DNA from 4 places in the Paenarthrobacter sp. CC6 genome. Region 3 is predicted to be linked to each of the others. Evidence: riboswitches for the same ligand, from Rfam matches in the RefSeq annotation. Region 3 holds a riboswitch; each other region holds the start of a gene.
The links. Region 3 has a riboswitch for S-adenosylmethionine ahead of PV760_RS08265 (DUF1737 domain-containing protein). Riboswitches for the same ligand answer to the same signal wherever they lie in the genome.
Positions count from the first base shown of each region.

Region 1: linked by a shared signal. The riboswitch ahead of PV760_RS04785 (hypothetical protein) and the one ahead of PV760_RS08265 (DUF1737 domain-containing protein) in region 3 are both predicted to bind S-adenosylmethionine.
Region 2: linked by a shared signal. The riboswitch ahead of PV760_RS09490 (aminotransferase class V-fold PLP-dependent enzyme) and the one ahead of PV760_RS08265 (DUF1737 domain-containing protein) in region 3 are both predicted to bind S-adenosylmethionine.
Region 4: linked by a shared signal. The riboswitch ahead of metX (homoserine O-acetyltransferase MetX) and the one ahead of PV760_RS08265 (DUF1737 domain-containing protein) in region 3 are both predicted to bind S-adenosylmethionine.

Region 1 is NZ_JARDAN010000005.1:506,624-510,044, forward strand. Features, by position in the region: gene PV760_RS04775 (helix-turn-helix domain-containing protein) at 1-294, opposite strand, end outside; gene PV760_RS04780 (sodium:solute symporter family protein) at 575-2,110, shown strand; SAM riboswitch class IV at 2,221-2,340, shown strand; gene PV760_RS04785 (hypothetical protein) at 2,357-2,656, shown strand; gene PV760_RS04790 (hypothetical protein) at 2,653-2,844, opposite strand; gene PV760_RS04795 (VIT1/CCC1 transporter family protein) at 3,083-3,421, shown strand, end outside.
Region 2 is NZ_JARDAN010000008.1:162,894-166,314, reverse strand. Features, by position in the region: gene PV760_RS09495 (class I SAM-dependent methyltransferase) at 1-391, opposite strand, end outside; gene PV760_RS09490 (aminotransferase class V-fold PLP-dependent enzyme) at 439-1,845, opposite strand; SAM riboswitch class IV at 1,878-1,991, opposite strand; gene hisN (histidinol-phosphatase) at 2,162-2,986, opposite strand; gene rsgA (ribosome small subunit-dependent GTPase A) at 3,058-3,421, opposite strand, start outside.
Region 3 is NZ_JARDAN010000007.1:295,486-298,906, forward strand. Features, by position in the region: gene PV760_RS08260 (NtaA/DmoA family FMN-dependent monooxygenase) at 1-852, opposite strand, end outside; SAM riboswitch class IV at 1,008-1,119, shown strand; gene PV760_RS08265 (DUF1737 domain-containing protein) at 1,133-1,396, shown strand; gene PV760_RS08270 (rhodanese-like domain-containing protein) at 1,393-1,803, shown strand; gene PV760_RS08275 (O-succinylhomoserine sulfhydrylase) at 1,804-3,012, shown strand; gene PV760_RS08280 (hypothetical protein) at 3,023-3,421, shown strand, end outside.
Region 4 is NZ_JARDAN010000005.1:51,285-54,705, reverse strand. Features, by position in the region: gene PV760_RS02875 (VOC family protein) at 1-318, opposite strand, end outside; partial or broken gene PV760_RS02870 (bifunctional o-acetylhomoserine/o-acetylserine sulfhydrylase) at 513-1,850, shown strand; SAM riboswitch class IV at 2,035-2,152, shown strand; gene metX (homoserine O-acetyltransferase MetX) at 2,167-3,288, shown strand; gene PV760_RS02860 (hypothetical protein) at 3,332-3,421, opposite strand, start outside.

The sequences.
Region 1 (3,421 bases), on a different contig from region 3:
CACAATGCCCTGGCCGCCCAGCGAGATCCTGGGGCCGTCGTCGCGACGCGTCAGATGGGTCTCCGGCGCGGCGAACAAGTCGCCGACGGAGACGGACAGAACCTGGCAGAGGGTCACCAAGGAAGCAACCGACGGCGATGTCAGGTCGCGCTCCACGCGGCTCAGGAAGCCTTTGGTCAACCCGGTAGCGTCCGCAACCTGCTCGATGGTGAGGCGCTGCGCTTGCCGGGCTGCGCGGATTCTGGAACCGATGGCAACGGGAACATTGCTCGGTTCAACGGGTAGAGCCTTCATTCACGAACCTTTCAGGCCTGTCATGTGGCCCTGTCATTGGAGCAATAGTAGCCGGGAGGCACGCCAACAGGGCCACTGCGGGCGTAACCAAGTCCAAAGGATCTTGACTGTTACTCCGATCACAACATATCCTCATAGGCAACAAGTGTTGTCTGTGAGGCACACAACACATCCCCAAGCTCCAAACCCAAATCTCCAATCATCCGCACAGAGACTTCGACGCATCGCAGGAGTATCGTCGAAAACCCCAACCTCCGTGCATCAGCTCCAAGGACCGTTCATGGAATCTTCGGCTATTAATATCGCAATCGTGGTGGTGTACCTGCTCGCCATGCTGGCCTTCGGCTGGTGGGGCAAGTCCCGCACAAAGAACAACAGCGACTTCCTGGTGGCCGGCCGCCGCCTGGGACCCTTCCTCTACACAGGCACCATGGCCGCCGTGGTCCTCGGTGGCGCATCCACCGTGGGCGGCGTGGGCCTCGGCTACAAGTTCGGCATCTCCGGCATGTGGCTCGTGGTGGCCATCGGCTCCGGCGTGCTGCTCCTTAGCCTCCTGTTCGCCGGCACCATCCAGCGGTTGAAGATCTACACGGTCTCCCAAATGCTGAGCCTGCGATACGGCAGCAAAGCCACCCAGACATCCGGAATCGTGATGTTGGCCTACACCCTCATGCTCTGCGCCACGTCCACCGGCGCCTACGCCACCATCTTCGTGGTGCTCTTCGACTGGGAACGCTGGTTGGCAATCGCCGTCGGCGGCGCCATCGTGCTGGTCTACTCCACCATCGGCGGCATGTGGTCCATCACCTTGGCAGACCAGGTGCAGTTCCTCATCAAGACCGTAGGCATTTTCTTCCTGATGCTGCCGTTCGTCCTGAACGCAGCCGGCGGAATGGACGGCATCCGTGAGCGCCTGGACGCCAGCTTCTTCCAGATCGACGGCATCGGCGTCCAGACAATCATCACTTACTTCGTGGTCTACACCCTCGGCCTCCTGATCGGCCAGGACATCTGGCAGCGCGTCTTCACCGCCAAGACCGCCACCGTTGCACGCTGGGGCGGAGCTACCGCCGGTGTTTACTGCATCCTCTACGGCATCGCCGGCGCACTGATCGGCCTGGCTGCCCGCGTCGCCCTCCCGGACATCGATGTCGCCAACCTCGGCAAGGACGTTGTCTACGCAGAGGTGGCAACCCACATCCTGCCCGTCGGCATCGGCGGACTGGTGATGGCCGCGGCTGTGGCTGCGATGATGTCAACCGCTTCGGGCGCCCTGATCGCCGCCGCCACGGTGGCCCGCGCAGACGTTGTCCCGTTCGTGGCCAGCTGGTTCGGCAAGACGATCAACACCGACGACACGGAAAACCCCGAGCACGACGTCAAGGCTAACCGCTACTGGGTCCTGGGCCTGGGCATCGTTGCCGTCCTGATTTCCATGGCAGCGCAGGACGTCGTTGTTGCCCTGACCATCGCCTACGACATCCTGGTAGGCGGACTCCTGGTCGCCATTCTCGGCGGCCTGGTCTGGAAGCGCGGAACGGGCATCGCGGCTGCATGGTCCATGGCAGTCGGCTCAGTTCTGACACTGGCCCTGCTCATCATGTACGCGGTTGGTGTCATCCCGAGCGAAGACGGCGTCTACGCCAACGAGCCCATCTACTGGGGCCTCGGTGCTTCTCTGGTGGTTTACGTCGTGGTCTCCCTGCTGACTCCGCCCACGGACGCAGCCGTCCGCGAGGCCTGGGACAAGCGCGTAGCCGGCGCCATCTCCGAGGAACTGCCGCCGGAAGTCCACCCGGTGGGCAGCAGCAAGTAACCAGGCAATACCCGACGGCGGTGCCGCCCCCTTCACGGGGGCAGCACCGCCGTCGTTTTGTCCCCGGCAATAAGGCCTTCACAACCTCAGGTGCGGTACTGTTGTCCCAGCTTCAAGAGATGTGGCGCCAAGCTCCGACTGGCCATGCACCAACCCCATGTTCACGGGTGGTTCGGATGAGGAAGCGGCCCGTCCCGGACCTGAGACAACCGAGCGGGCAAGAGCACTCTCCACAGGAGCAGCACCTTGCCGTATCAGAGCGATACCAGCCACGCCCACAGCACCTCCGGCCAAACCGAAGCCCGGACCGTCACGGTGATCCCCGCCGTCGACCTTTACCTGGGCACGGTCACCATAGTGGCCAGGAAGGAAACCCTGTTCTTCCGGCATCCCCATCCGCAGCAGATCGCCAAAGCGCTGGCCCAGGCCGTCCGGCCCTCAACGTGGTGCGGGGCGTCCCGGACCCTGACGGTTACTGTGGCCGCGACAGGAAAACGGGATGGCCAGCCGCGCCTGTTCGCCCTCGGCAGCCGGGACGAGGACTAGATTTCCTCTTCCTCCCCACGGAATTCCTCGGTCTCATCGATCGGCACCACCCGTTCATCGTCCTCGGGGGCGTCCACTTCCTCAACCCAGGGCTCGTCCACTTCCTGGTCTTCGGCGTAGTCGTAGGCCGGGTCCGACTCGATGGTGGTGCGTTCCGGGTACTTGGCGTGTGATTCGGTGGTGTCCATGGTGCAACCTCCGTCCCGTGGGCCTGTAAGAGCCCGCTAACCGAGTGCGGGGAGGCTCCCCGCCCCTGTCCTTCCATCTGAGCACCGGCCAAAGCGAGGGTCAAGCAGAGCCGGAAATTACGGTGCACCGAACATTCCAGCTAAGGAATACCAGCCAAAAAACCCTGCAAATAAGCGGTAGTGTGGGGCGTGCAATGGGGCCGCAACTACCCCACCCAGCACAGGAGATAAAGTGCAGATGCACCAGGAATCCCACAGTTCGTCGAGCCCCGCTCCGGACCCCGCAATCGAACCCGCAGCCCTCCACCACACCGCAGACCCGGCAGCACCCACTGCGTCGGACATCAGGCGGTGGCGGCAGTACCTTGCCGATGAACGCGCCGAGGCTGCGGTCTACCGCGAACTCGCCCAGCGCCGCGACGGCGAGGAACGGCAGATCCTGCTGGCTCTGGCCGAAGCCGAAGGGCGGCATGAAGCGCACTGGCTCAAACTCCTGGGTGAGCACGCAGGCATGCCCAAGGCAGCTTCCGCCCGCAGCCAGTTCTTGGGGTTCCTGGCCCGCAACTTCGGTTCGGTC
Region 2 (3,421 bases), on a different contig from region 3:
CCTGGGCAACGCTGACGACGTCGAATGCTGAGTCCGCCAGTCCGGTTGCCTCGGCCGTCCCCTCCGTCGCGTGAACATCGGGGTAGGCCTTTCGCAGTTGCGCCAACATATCGGTGGAAGGGTCGACGGCGGCCACCTCAAGTCCGCGTCCGGCCAGGAGTGCCGTGAACTTGCCCGTTCCTGCGCCGAGGTCCGCAGCTGTCGATGCCCCTTCAGGTAGGAGCCAATCAACGGAGTCCACAGGATAGCCCGGCCGCACGCGATCGTAGTGCTCTCCGCCATCCTGGAAGCTTTGGCCAAGTTCATGGCGCCGGGAGGCATGGAGTTTGGGTCCGCGGGGACCGGCGGGGCCGGGAGTGACTGGAGCGCCGTTCGCTGAGCGCAGGGACACGCAAACTCCTTCACAGGGCCGTTAGAGGTACCCTACGAATTTACCCTCTAGTCGACCGTGCAGGGAGCGGCACCGGCTGTGCCCGGGGTGTTGGGCGCCCACTCGGGGTAGCTGCGGTGGTCGTTGGCCGGTACCCAACGGCCCTCGTCCACCACATAGTCCCAGCCCAGGCCGTTGCGCTTGAGTTCCTCGATGCCTGCCAGCAGCCTGGTGGCGTCCTCCAACCGGGAGCCGACGCCGAAGCTTGCGCGCAGGGAACCCGAAGGCAGTCCCAGCCGCTTGAGCAACGGATGCGCGCAGAAACGTCCGTCGCGGAGGCCCACTCCGTGTTCGGCCGCCAGATATGCGGCGACCAGTCCGGCGTCGAATCCTTCTACGGAGAAGTTGACCACGCCTATGGTGTCCTCGGAATCGCTGAAGATCCGGTGGACTGTTACGCCGTCGATGGCTTCCAGGCCCTCAACCAGGTAGCTGCGGATGCCCGCTTCGTGTGCGTGCCAGGCGTCCTGGTCGAGGCCGGCGAGCACCTGCGTGGCGCGGGCGAGCGTCGCGGCGCCCAGGACGTTGGGGGAACCGCCCTCGTGCCGCGCCGGACCCGTGGCCCAGCTGACCGAGTCCAAGCGCGCTTCGCGGACAGCGCCGCCACCTGCCAGGTGCGGGATCCCGGCGTCGAGCCAGTCCGGGCGGCCCACTACCACTCCTGCGCCGAACGGCGCATAGAGCTTGTGTCCTGAGAAGACGATGTAGTCGACGTCAGCCTCTGCGATGTTGACGCGGCGGTGCGGAGCGAGCTGGGCTGCATCCACCACGATCCTCGCGCCGTACTCGTGGGCCAGCGCGGCAAGCCGGGCGATCGGCAGGATCTCTCCGGTGACGTTCGAGGCGCCCGTGACGGCGAGCAGGCTGACGCCGCCCAGGGCCAATTCGGCTTCGATCTTGTCCAGCGTTCCGGCCAGGGTCGGCGCCGCAACCACGCTGCGGTGCGGCACGCCCTGCCACGGGAGCAGGTTTGCGTGGTGCTCAATGTCCAAGTACAGGACCTCGCCGGCAAACCCGCCGTCGACCTGCGGGAGGCAGCCGGCCAGCAGGTTCAAGGAGTCCGTGGTGTTCCGGGTAAAGATCACCGAATCGTCGGCACGTCCGCCAACGAAGTCACGGACGATGTTCCGGGAATTCTCGTAGACGGAGGTGCTGATCTGCGAGGCGAAGCCTGCCCCGCGGTGAACGCTGGCGTAGTACGGGAGGACCTCGTTGAGGTAGGCGGAAACAATCGTCAGCGCAGGGGCTGACGCACCGTAGTCGAGGTTGGCATAGCGGACGTGGCCACCTTGGATCAGAGGCGCCTGAAGCTCCGCGCCCGTGACGGCGGCGAGGGGACGCGCAGCTGCCGATTCGAGGGCGGCTTCGTCAACAAAGGAAGGGATGGTGTTTGCGTTGAACGTGACTGTGCTCATGGGACCTCACTCAAGAGGGACCCCCACAGGGGGATCCGCGCTTGCCGCATCCGTTCCGGACCGGCCGGGTCGTCACCCGGGGCACCCCACCGCGAATGGAGGGTTGCCGGCCAGCAAACCGGGGTTTAGCGCTGGCACTCGTGACCTGTAAAAAAGGCTAAGGCACGTCCGGGGGACGATCCAAAGCCGTGGGGTTTTGTTAAGCGCTTTGTTACGCGGAATGCCAAATCCCAGTTTCCGCGAACAAAAAACGGCGGACGCGCACAAAAGCGGGCGTCCGCCGTCGAAAATTCGGCAATCCGGAGTAGTGCCGGCCTCAGGCTTGGGGCTGCAGGAGGTCGTCCAGTCCGGGGTTCAGCCGCTTCAGGACTTCCGAATGCAGGATGGAGTTGGTGGCCAGGGCGTTGCCGCCGAACGGTCCGTCTTCGCCTTCCAGGGAAGTGAAGCGCCCGCCTGCCTCCGTCACGATGGGGACGAGCGCCGCCATGTCGTAGAGGTTCAGCTCCGGTTCGCAGGCGATGTCCACCGCGCCCTCGGCCACGAGGCAGTAGGACCAGAAGTCACCGTAGGCACGTGTGCGCCAGACGTCCTCCGTGAGGTCCATGAATTCGTCCAGATTGCCCCGCTCCTTCCAGCCGGACAGGCTGGAGTAGGACATGGAAGCGTCGGCCAGGCGTGAAACGTTGGACACCTTGAGGCGGGTTGCTGAAGCGAGGGACCGACCCATGTAGGCGCCCATGTCCTTGGCTGCCCACCAGCGTTTGCCCAACGCCGGAGCGCTGACCACACCAACGACGGGCTCGCCTTCATCGACGAGCGCGATCAGCGTTGCCCATACTGGAACGCCGCGGACAAAGTTCTTTGTTCCGTCGATGGGATCGATGATCCAGCGCCGCGATCCGTGGCCACTGCTGCCGAACTCTTCACCCAGGACTGCATCACGTGGACGCGAGCGCGACAACTGACCGCGGATAGCCTCCTCCGCAGCCTTGTCGGCATCGGTGACAGGGGTGAGGTCCGGCTTGGTTTCGATCTGCAGGTCCAGGGCCTTGAAGCGATCCATGGTTTGGGCGTCGACGGAATCGGCGAGGACATGGGCCAGGCGCAGGTCGTCGTTGTAGGTGGAAGCGGGTTGGGTCATGGCACCAAACTATCCTGAAATGCTGGCGGCGGTGGGGACGTTACCGCTGCACCTTCAGTTTTCCAGTGTCATCAAGTAACCGTGCCGAGCTCTTTCGCTTCTTTGGCCTCCAGGCGCGGGTCCGCGCCCAGCAGGCGACGCAGTGACGCCAGGCGCGCCACCCCTGAAGGGCCCGCATGTCCTTCATTGACCCAGGCGTCCAGCCCGCAGTTCACTGCCGTAGCGTCGTGCTTGCATCCCCGCTCGCATGCTTCGGTGCCGGGTTCGAGGTCCGGGAAGGAATGCAGGATCCGGTCCGGATCCACGTGGGCCAAGCCGAAGGAGCGGATACCGGGGGTGTCAATGATCCAGCTGCCCGAGGGGGCATCCGCGAGCTTCAGCGCCAATGCCGACGACGAAGTGTGCCGGCCACGTCCGGTGACGGCATTCACGCCG
Region 3 (3,421 bases):
CACGAAAAGCACCTTCACGTCGTCGGGATTCCGGCCGGCTTTCGCCGCCTCGGCCCGGATCGAATCCCGGTAGGCCTTCATACCGTCAACGCCGCGGGCGAGCGCAATTGCCACATCCGCGTGACCGCCGGCAAACGCTTTGCCCCGGGGAGAGGCGCCCGCTTGGACAAGCACGGGTTCCTCGGGCAACGGTGCCGTGTTCAGCGGCCCACGGACCTTGAAGAAGTCCCCGTCGTGGTTGATCGGATGCACTTTGGTATGGTCCGCAAACACCCCGGCTGAAACGTCCTCAAGTACAGCGTCGGCCTCCCAGCTTCGCCAAAGCCGCCTGACGACGTCGACGAATTCCTCCGCTTTTTCGTACCGGAGGTCGTGTTCGATCTGCTGGTCCAAGCCGTAGTTCTGCGCGGCGAGATCGCTGCCCGAGGTGACCACATTCCATCCGAGCTGCCCCTCGGAGAAGTGCTGCAGGGTAGCGAGGAGCCGGGCCGCGGTGAAGGGCGGGTAGAAGGAAGCGCTGACCGTGGGAACGATCCCCAGGTGCTCCGTGGCGGAAAGCAAGTACGGGACCAACGCCAAAGGATCGTGTTTCGGCGCAAAGGAAGCATGGGCCAGCGAAACCTCGGCAGTACCGCCATAGGTGTCCGGGACGGTCAGGGAATCCTCGATGATGAACAGGTCCAGCCCGGACAGCTCGAACGCGCGCACGGCCTCCTGGTACAGGGCGGGCTTCTTCCAGTCGTACCCCAGGCTGTAGCCCGGAGTGCCCCAGCCCTGCACCCCGAAACCGTGCCCCACGAACCAACCAAAATGCAGCATGGGCTTGAGTGTAGAACTGCTCTGTCCGTTCACCGCGACCTGATTTCATACGAAGTTACAGGGGGTCGTACTGCGTCAATTATGCTCCCGGGACGTCTTAATTGGACCCGTACTCCAGTACCGTCCGGTTACGCAACATGACGACGGCCGCCGTGCGGGCCGTCGTCGTGAATGCTACGTTTTTCTTGAGTAATGAGAACCAGCGCAAAGCCCTGACTTGCTGGTCGGCAACCCTCTCTCCGGCGGGGTGCCTCAGGTGACTACTCGGCGTATCGACAACTCGAACTGCAAGCGTGACTGAGGAGCACCAGCAATGCCTGAACCCACTGAAGAAAAACTCTCTTACCGCCTGATAACAGGCCCGGATACCCGCGACTTTTGTGAGCGGATCACCAACGCCCTGGCGGATGGGTACGTACTGCACGGCAGCCCCGCCGCCACGTTCAACGGAACCGACGTGATCGTCGCGCAGGCCGTCGTCCTGCCCGCCGCGATTGCCAGCGCCGATGCCGCAGTCGCCAACGCCGTTGATGAACTGGATACCGACGACGAAGAAGCATTCGAGGGCCACGCATGAGCTACGCAGGTGACCTGACCCCGCAAGACGCGTGGGCCAAGCTTGAACAGGGCGCCATCCTGGTGGACGTCCGCACCGAGGGCGAATGGGCCCACATCGGAATCCCCGACACGAAAGCCACCGAGAACGATCCCCTGTTCATCCAGTGGAACCTCGCCGGCGGCATCCCGAACTCCCGCTTCATCGAGGACCTGCAACAACAGGCGCCCGAGGACGACGGCGTGGAGCTCGTCTTCATCTGCCGCTCCGGCCAGCGCTCCATCGCCGCCGCCATCGCCGCCACGCAGGCAGGCTTCACCGCCTACAACGTCCTTGAAGGCTTTGAGGGCGAACCCGACCGTTACGGCGAACGCACCGTCAATGGTTGGAAGAACCGTGGCCTGCCAACGAATCTGGGGACCGAGTAAGTGACTTTCAATCCTGACGCCGCCGGCTGGAGCCCCGACACCCAGGCCGTTCGCGGTGGACTTGACCGTACCAACTTCCAGGAAACGGCCGAACCCGTCTTCCTGAACTCCGGCTTCGTTTACGAATCCGCCGCCGCGGCAGAACGCGCCTTCACCGGCGAGGACGAACGCTTCGTCTACTCCCGCTACGGCAACCCGTCCGTGGCCACCTTCCAGGAGCGGCTGCGCCTCCTCGAAGGTACCGAGGCTTGCTTCGCGACGGCGTCCGGCATGTCCGCCGTGTTCACCGCACTGGGTGCCCTGCTGGCTGCCGGTGACCGCGTGGTTGCTGCCCGTTCCCTCTTCGGCTCCTGCTTCGTGATCCTCAACGAGATCCTTCCGCGCTGGGGCGTGGAGACGGTGTTTGTGGACGGACCGGACCTTGACCAGTGGCGTGAGGCTCTCTCCGAGCCGACCACCGCCGTCTTCTTCGAGTCACCGTCCAACCCGATGCAGGAAATCGTGGACATCCAGGCTGTCAGCGAACTGGCGCATGCCGCTGGGGCGACTGTCGTCGTCGACAACGTCTTTGCCACTCCCCTGCTGCAGCGCTGTGGCGAGCTGGGCGCCGACGTGATTGTGTACTCAGGCACCAAGCACATCGACGGCCAGGGACGCGTCCTCGGTGGCGCGATCCTGGGCACCAAGGAGTTCATCGATGGACCGGTGAAGCAGCTCATGCGCCACACGGGGCCATCGCTTTCGGCTTTCAACGCCTGGGTGTTGACCAAGGGCCTGGAAACCATCGGGCTCCGAGTCAACCACAGCTCGGCATCGGCCCTGAAGATCGCGGAATGGTTGGAGCAGCAACCCGCCATCAGCTGGGTCAAGTACCCCTTGCTGAAGTCGCACCCGCAGTACGAGCTCGCCGCGAAGCAGATGAAAGCCGGCGGCACAGTGCTCACGTTCGAGCTCTCGCCGTCCGCCGGCCGCTCCGCGAAAGAAGCCGCGTTCGCGCTGCTTGATGGATTGCGTGTCATCGACATCTCCAACAACCTTGGTGACTCCAAGTCGCTGATCACCCACCCTGCCACCACCACCCACCGGGCCATGGGTCCGGAGGGCCGGGCGGCGATCGGGCTGTCCGATGGCGTGGTGCGCTTGTCGGTGGGGCTGGAGGACGTGGACGATCTCATCCTGGATCTGGAGAAGGCCCTCAAACAGGTCTAACCTTGCTGGCATGAGGCATCCATACCGCCGGGCGGGGGCTGTCATCGTTGCGGGATCGGTGGTGTGGTTGGCCGGGATTTCACCGGGATCCCGCGTGTACCTCATGCACGACCCCGCAGAGCGCCTGCGTTTGCTGCTTGCCAGCGAGCGCGGATGGGTGATCGGCCACCACGCGGCCGCTGCAGGAACCGTCGCAGTCCCGGTGGGCTTCATGGCGTTCTCGAAAGCACAACCGGCAGGGACCTCCAAAGCGTGGGTGTCCGCGGCAGCAACAGCGCTGCTCGCGGGCGCACCATTCTTCGTCTACAGCTTGTCGCGGCGGGCCTCGGACCTTGAGCGTTTCGCTTATTTTCGGGGATCCAATGCACCGTTCCTCGCCTACTCATGGCTGCATGTGCTGGGCTTGGCT
Region 4 (3,421 bases), on a different contig from region 3:
GACTGCTGCGCGGCCGAGGCGTTCCTCAAACGGGGCGAGGTCGTCAACTGCCACGCACCAGCCCATCCAACCGCCGCCGGCGGCTGAGCGTGCACGGACAGCTTGGCCGAAGGGTGCTTTGTCGGAAGCAGGGTGGTCCAGGACCTCCACGACTTCCAGGTACTTGTTATCCGCAAGGGGAATGATCATGTTCCGGGTGCCGAAGCGCGGGTGCACTCCGCCCCGGACTGCGTCCACTCCCAGAGCCGCGGAAATTCGTTCGGTAGTGGCCAAGAGGCCATCTCGTTCACAGGCGTAAGAGACGTGATCCATGCGCATGGCTTCATCTTGGCACTTTGTGATCGGTGTCTCAGCTAAGCCAACCCTAACTAAGGTGGGATCTCGCGACGGGCGTCATGGAAGGTCGCAAAAGAGCCCATATATTCTGCTGGCGTCACAAAGCTGTCCAAGGACCCGGACACTTCCTAGACTGGCCGCAGCTTCCTTCCCACAGCTATTCCGCCGACCACACGCGCCACGAACAGGAGAACTCCATGTCCCAAGGATGGTCTTTCGAAACCCGCCAGATCCACGCAGGCCAAGAGCCGGATGCCGCCACGGGCGCGCGTTCGTTGCCGATCTACCAGACAACGTCGTTCGTTTTCCCGAGTGCTGAAAGCGCGGCCAACCGCTTTGCCCTGGCCGAACTGGCTCCGATCTACACCCGGATCGGCAACCCCACGCAGGACGCCGTGGAACAGCGCGTCGCGAGCCTCGAAGGCGGTCTGGGTGCACTGCTGCTCAGTTCGGGCCAGGCAGCCGAGACCTTTGCCATCCTGAACATCGCCGAGGCCGGCGACCACGTCGTCGCGAGCCCCAGCCTCTACGGCGGCACGTACAACCTGCTGGCCCACACGCTGAAGAAGTTCGGCATCTCCGTGACTTTCGTCGAGGACCCGGACAACCTCGAGCAGTGGCGTGCGGCCGTCCAGGCGAACACCAAGCTGTTCTTTGGTGAAGTCGTCTCGAACCCACGCCAGGACGTGCTGGATATCGAAGGCGTCGCCGGTATCGCGCACGAGGCAGGCGTGCCTCTCATCGTCGACAACACCCTCTCCACGCCGTTCCTCATCCGGCCCATCGAGTGGGGCGCGGACATTGTGGTCCACTCCGCAACCAAGTACCTCGGCGGACACGGTTCGGCGATCGCAGGCGTGATCGTGGACTCGGGCAACTTCGACTTCGGCAAAGACCCGGAGCGGTTCCCCGGCTTCAACACCCCGGACCCCAGTTACAACGGCTTGGTTTACGCCCGCGACCTGGGCAAGGACGGAGCGCTCGGAGCCAACCTTTCCTACATCCTGAAGGCCCGTGTCCAGCTCCTTCGCGACCTCGGCTCGGCCGTGTCGCCGTTCAACGCGTTCCTCATCGCGCAGGGCCTGGAAACCTTGAGCCTGCGGGTGGAGCGCCACGTCGCCAACGCCACCAAGGTGGCCGAGTGGCTGGAAGCGCATGACGACGTCGAATCGGTCGCCTATGCGGGCCTGCCGTCCAGCCCCTGGTACGAGCGGGGCCGCAAGTACGGACCCCAGGGCACGGGCGCCATCGTGGCCTTCAACATCAAGGGTGGCGTAGAAGCCGGCAAGCGCTTCGTGGACGGTCTGGAGCTGCACTCCCACGTTGCCAACATTGGTGACGTCCGCTCCCTGGTCATCCACCCGGCGTCGACCACGCACAGCCAGCTGACGGTCGAGCAGCAGGTAGCCGCCGGCGTCAACCCGGGCCTGGTCCGCTTGTCCGTGGGCATTGAGCACATCGATGACATCATTGCCGACCTCGAAGCCGGCTTCCGCGCGGCCAAGGGCGCCTGAACGGGCAGTCCACGCCTGCAGCTGACGCACCTGGCTGACGGACCCGGGGTGCCGTCCACATCGACGATTATTCGCCGGACGGCACCCCGGAGTGCTCTTTCGTGAATGAAGCTGCCCTTGAACGTCACACTGGTGTCACATTCTTCGCCATAACGGTGGTGTCTTTCCTAGACTCTACGTATTAGGTCATGAGTGCCAGCAGATAGCCCCGGCTTGCTGGCCGGCAACCCTCCTTCCGCGGTGGGGTGCCCCGGGTGAAGACCTGGCCTGTTCGCACGCAAGGCGACGGGCAAGCGCGAAGTTAGGTGTCAAAGGAATGACCATCACTGCTACAGCACTTCCCAAATCCGGAGAAGAAGACGGAACCGTCAAGTACGCGGGCATAGGGCCGCTGGCGCTCGAAGCCGGCGGTCACCTCCCCAACGTCGTGTTGGCGTACGAAACCTGGGGACGACTCAACGCCGACGCGTCCAATGCCGTGCTCATCCAGCATGCGCTGACGGGCAGCACCCACGTTGCCCGCGGAGCCACGGACGAGGAAGGGTGGTGGGAGCAGTTGGTGGGTCCGGGCGCCACCATCGACACCAACAGGTTCTTCGTTGTCTCCATCAATATCGTGGGTGGCTGCTATGGCAGCACCGGCCCGTCCTCCGATGCGCCGGACGGCAAGCCGTGGGGTTCGCGGTTCCCCCTGGTTACTCTTCGCGACAGCACGGTTGCTGAGGCCCGTTTGGCGGATCTCTTGGGGATTGAATCCTGGCACGCGGTCCTGGGCGGCTCGATGGGTGGGGCCAGGGCCCTCGAATGGGCTGTCACGTTTCCGGAGAGGGTCAACCGCTGCGCCGTCATTTCGGTGGGAGCCTACAGCACCGCCGAGCAGATTGCCTTTGCGCAGGCCCAAACCCTGGCCATCCGGCAGGACCCGCACTTCAACAATGGGGACTACTACGGCGGTCCGGCCCCGGAACACGGACTTGCCCTGGCCCGCCGGATTGCGCACATCACGTACCGTTCCGCCCTGGAACTGGATCTCCGCTTCGGCAGGGAAGCCCAACATCAGGAAACGCCGCTCTCCGCAGCAGTCCTGGGGGAGCGTGGTCGCTACCAGGTGGAAAGCTACTTGGACCACCAGGGGACAAAGCTTGTGCGGCGGTTCGATGCCAACAGCTATATCGCCATCACCGAAGCGTTGATGTCTCACGACATCAGGCGGGGACGGGGCACACTGCAGGAAGCACTTTCTCGTGCCACCGCCGAGTTCTTTGTTGCTGCTGTGGACACGGACCGGCTGTACTTCCCGGCCCAGTCCAAGGAACTGGCGGCAGCACTGCCGGGGAATGTTCCGGTCCACACCATCCAGGCGCCGATCGGCCACGATGGCTTCCTCACGGAAATCGGCCAATTGTCGGAGCAGCTTCGCGGGGCGTTCTTCGCCTGAGACCAGGCAACCTGTTCGAAGAGGTGCCTGTTTGTGGACGTGCCTAGCCGTTCATTATCTCGCCGCGCTGTTTCATGTAGTCCTCCATGGCGATCTGGCCATTGGTGAACTTCGCATCCAGTTCAGCCAGCTT